Regions from separate parts of the Streptomyces sp. NPDC046759 genome, predicted to be linked through region 1. Evidence: riboswitches for the same ligand, from Rfam matches in the RefSeq annotation. Region 1 holds a riboswitch; the other holds the start of a gene.
The links. Region 1 has a riboswitch for S-adenosylmethionine ahead of thrC (threonine synthase). Riboswitches for the same ligand answer to the same signal wherever they lie in the genome.

Region 2: linked by a shared signal. The riboswitch ahead of ABZ919_RS25150 (aminotransferase class V-fold PLP-dependent enzyme) and the one ahead of thrC (threonine synthase) in region 1 are both predicted to bind S-adenosylmethionine.

Annotation. Positions count from the first base shown of each region.
Region 1 covers NZ_JBEYYJ010000027.1:113,764-115,947, reverse strand. Annotated here, with positions in the region: gene ABZ919_RS31050 (glucosyl-3-phosphoglycerate synthase) at 1-591, opposite strand, end outside; SAM riboswitch class I at 752-894, shown strand; gene thrC (threonine synthase) at 912-2,184, shown strand, end outside.
Region 2 covers NZ_JBEYYJ010000019.1:171,738-173,921, reverse strand. Annotated here, with positions in the region: gene trpD (anthranilate phosphoribosyltransferase) at 1-987, shown strand, start outside; SAM riboswitch class IV at 1,073-1,189, shown strand; gene ABZ919_RS25150 (aminotransferase class V-fold PLP-dependent enzyme) at 1,369-2,184, shown strand, end outside.

The sequences.
Region 1 (2,184 bases):
GCCGCCCAGCGGCTGCACGAATCCGGCCAGCTGCGGCCAGTGCATGTTCAGCAGCGGACGGGCCATCAGCTCGGTGACCCGGCCGCCCTGGCCGGCCGCCCCCGCCAGCGGGCGGTCGTACATCGCCTTGACCAGGTCCACGTCCGGTTCGGTGAGCAGCGGGCCGACGATCCCGGAGACGAAGTCGGAGGAGAACTCCCTGAGGTCGGCGTCGATGAAGCAGACGATGTCGCCGCCGGTCACCAGCAGCGAGCGCCACAGCACCTCACCTTTTCCGGGAACGGCGGGAAGCCTGGGCAGGATCTCGTCCCGGTGAACGACCCGCGCGCCCGCGGCGGCGGCGACCGCCGAGGTGCGGTCGGTGGAGCCGGAGTCGACGACCACGATCTCGTCGACGAGCGGGACCTGCTCGACGAGGTCCTGACGGATGACCGCGACGATGTCACCGACCGTCTCCTCCTCGTTGAGCGCGGGCAGCACGACGCTGATCGTCTGGCCCGTGCGCTGTTTGGCGGCGAGTATGCGGTGGAGCGGGCGATCGGCCACGGACCAGGAGCGGGTGGCCAGCCAGCGCTCGACTTCTTCCAGCACGGTCTGCGGCTCCTCACTGTTCGTGATCACATGGGTCGACTGTGTGATCCATCTCGCGGTTCGGACGACTATCTCAACTGTCCTGGCCTTCGGTTACAGTCTTGAACAACGCCGATGACCATCGCATGTCGGGGGTCCGCGCGCGTTCACAACCGCATACCGCTCATCCAGAGGGGCAGAGGGACACGGCCCGATGAAGCCCCGGCAACCCTCCAGCCGGTACTCGTCTTCGCAGCGAGGCTCCCGGCTAGGGAAGGTGCCAAATCCGTCTCACGGCGAGATGCGTCGTGAGGAAGATGAGGAGAAAGGGCCTCGCCTCCATGGCTGTGCAGACAGTTGCAAACTCCAGCAGTTCCACCGTCGACCTCGGTCCCGCCGCGGCCCTGAGCTGTCGCGAGTGCGGTCACCGCGTCCCGCTCGGCCCGGTCTTCGCCTGCGAGGAGTGTTTCGGCCCGCTGGAGATCGCCTACGACTTCTCCGCCCACGACACCGAGGAACTGCGCCGCCGCATCGAGGCCGGCCCCGCGAACATCTGGCGCTACGCGCCGCTGCTGCCCGTCCCGGCCGACGTGGCCGACAAGCCGAACCTGAACCCGGGCTGGACCAAACTCGTCAAGGCGGACAACCTCGCCGCCGAACTCGGCGTCACCGGCGGCCTGTTCGTCAAGGACGACTCCGGCAACCCGACGCACTCCTTCAAGGACCGCGTGGTCGCGCAGGCCCTGGAGGCCGCCCGCGCCTTCGGCTTCACCACCCTGTCCTGCTCCTCCACCGGCAACCTCGCCGGTGCCGTCGGCGCCGCCGCGGCCCGCGCCGGCTTCCGCTCCTGCGTGTTCATCCCGCACGACCTGGAGCAGGGCAAGGTCGTCATGGCCGCGGTCTACGGCGGCGAGCTCGTCGGCATCGAGGGCAACTACGACGACGTGAACCGCTTCTGCTCCGAGCTGATCGGCGACCCGGCCGGCGAGGGCTGGGGCTTCGTCAACGTCAACCTGCGGCCGTACTACGCGGAGGGGTCCAAGACCCTGGCGTACGAGATCTGCGAGCAGCTCGGCTGGCGGCTGCCCGACCAGATCGTGGTCCCGATCGCCTCCGGTTCCCAGCTCACCAAGATCGACAAGGGTCTGCAGGAGCTGATCAAGCTGGGTCTGGTCGAGGACAGGCCGTACAAGATCTTCGGCGCGCAGGCCGAGGGCTGCTCGCCGGTGTCCACCGCCTTCAAGGCCGGGCACGACGTGGTCCGCCCGCAGAAGCCGAACACCATCGCCAAGTCCCTGGCGATCGGCAACCCGGCCGACGGCCCCTACGTGCTGGACATCGCGCGCCGCACCGGCGGTGCCGTGGAGGACGTGACGGACGAGCAGGTCGTGGACGCCATCAAGCTGCTGGCCCGTACCGAGGGCATCTTCGCGGAGACGGCGGGCGGGGTGACCGTCGGCGTCACCCGCAAGCTGCTCGAGGACGGCGTCCTGGACCCGGCGAAGACCACGGTGGTCCTCAACACCGGCGACGGCCTGAAGACCCTCGACGCGGTGGCCGGCACCGGTCTCACCGCCACCATCCGCCCGACCCTGGACTCCTTCCGAGAGGCTG
Region 2 (2,184 bases), on a different contig from region 1:
GGCCACGACCTGTCCGCCGACGACACCGCGTGGGCGATGGACAGGATCATGCGCGGCGAGGCGACCGACGCACAGATCGCCGGGTTCGCCGTGGCTCTGCGGGCCAAGGGACAGACGGTGCAGGAGATCACCGGTCTGGTCCGCACGATGTACGAGCACGCCAACGTCATCGAGGTGCCCGGCCATACCGTCGACATCGTCGGCACGGGCGGCGACGGGGCCAGGACGGTGAACATCTCCACCATGTCGTCGCTGGTCGTCGCCGGTACCGGGGCGAAGGTCGTGAAGCACGGCAACCGCGCCGCGTCCTCCGCCTCCGGTTCCTCCGACGTCCTGGAGAAGCTGGGCGTCAACCTCGACCTGCCGCCCCGGCGGGTGGCCGAGGTCGCGGACGAGGCCGGCATCACCTTCTGCTTCGCGGTGAAGTTCCACCCGGCGCTGCGTCATGTCGGCGCCGCGCGCGGCCAGTTGGGCATCCGGACGGTCTTCAACCTGCTCGGCCCGCTGACCAACCCGGCCAAGGTGCGCGCCCAGGCGGTGGGCGTGGCGGTCGCCCACGAGGCGCCGATCGTCGCGGGCGTGCTCGCCGAGCGCGGCAACTCCTCGCTGGTCTTCCGCGGCGACGACGGCCTGGACGAGCTGACCACGACGTCCACGTCCCACGTCTGGGTCGTCCGCGACGGCAAGGTCACCGAGGAGAGCTTCGACCCGCGTGACGTCGGCATCGGTCTCGTCCCCGTGGAGGCGCTGCGCGGCGGCGACCCGTCGTACAACGCGGAGGTCGCCCGCCGCCTGCTGGACGGCGAACAGGGCCCGGTGCGGGACGCCGTCCTGCTGAACTCCGCGGCGGCCCTGGTGGCCCTCCGGCCGACCGACGCCCCGCTCGCCGAGCAGCTGCGGGCCGGCATGGTCCGGGCCGCCGAGTCCATCGACTCGGGCGCGGCGAAGCGGGCACTGGAGCGGTGGGTGACCGCCACCAACCGCTGACCGCGGCACCACGCGAGGCAAGGCGCAGTCCGGATGGCGGACTGCGCCTTGCGCATCGAAGATCGTGTGGCAGGATACTGAACCAGGTCATGAGTGACAGCCATTCGGCCCCGGCCGGCTGTCCGGCAACCCTCCGTCCGTGGCGGGGTGCCCCGGGTGAGGACCAGGTCGTGGACAGCAGGGTTCACGGCAAGCGCGGACCCCTCGCACGCTTTTCACAAGTGTGGGGCCAGGGGTCCTGGTCGTTCGAGGGAGCCTTCCGTGAGCAAGCGAATGCGATAGGGCCGCAGAGCCCCGCCTCCGCACACCCCTTTCACCCGCCCACGCTCGAGCGTGCCCGCTCGCGTGGCGGATTCCGCCTGCCTTCACGGGAGTTCAGTCATGTCCGTCTTCTCCGTCTTCACCGCTGCCGCCGACCGGTCCGTCTGCCGTGACCTTTCGGAGGCGCTGCCCGTTCTGGGCCGCGACGTCACCGTCCCCCTCGTCACCGGCGGCGAGGTCGCCTACGCGGCCCTCGACTACGCGGCCAGCGCCCCCGCCCTGCAGCGCGTCTGGGACGACGTGGCCGCCTACGCGCCGTACTACGGCAGCGTCCACCGCGGCGCCGGCTACCTCTCCCAGCTCTCCACCGACCTGTTCGAGAACGCCCGCAGGACGGTCGCCGCGTTCCTCGGCTGCCGGACCGACGACCAGGTGATCTTCACCCGCTCCACCACGGACTCCCTCAACCTGCTCGCCCGTGCCCTCCCCGCCGGCTGCCAGGTGTTCGTCTTCGAGACCGAGCACCACGCCTCGTTGCTGCCCTGGCAGGACGCGGAGGTCACCTACCTCGATGCGCCGCGCACCCCGCAGCAGGCCGTCACGACCCTGGAGCGGGCCCTCGCCGACCGCACCCCGCACGGCCCGGCCCTGGTCTGCGTCACCGGCGCCTCCAACGTCACCGGCGAACTGTGGCCGGTACGCGAGCTGGCCGCCGCCGCGCACGCCCACGGCGCCCGTGTCGTCCTCGACGCCGCCCAGCTCGCCCCGCACCACCCGGTCGACGTCCGGGACCTGGACGTCGACTGGGTCGCCTTCTCGGGCCACAAGCTGTACGCCCCCTTCGGCTCCGGCGTCCTGGCCGGCCGTGCCGACTGGCTGCGCGCGGCCGAGCCCTACCTCGCGGGCGGCGGCGCCAGCCGCAAGGTGACCCGGCGT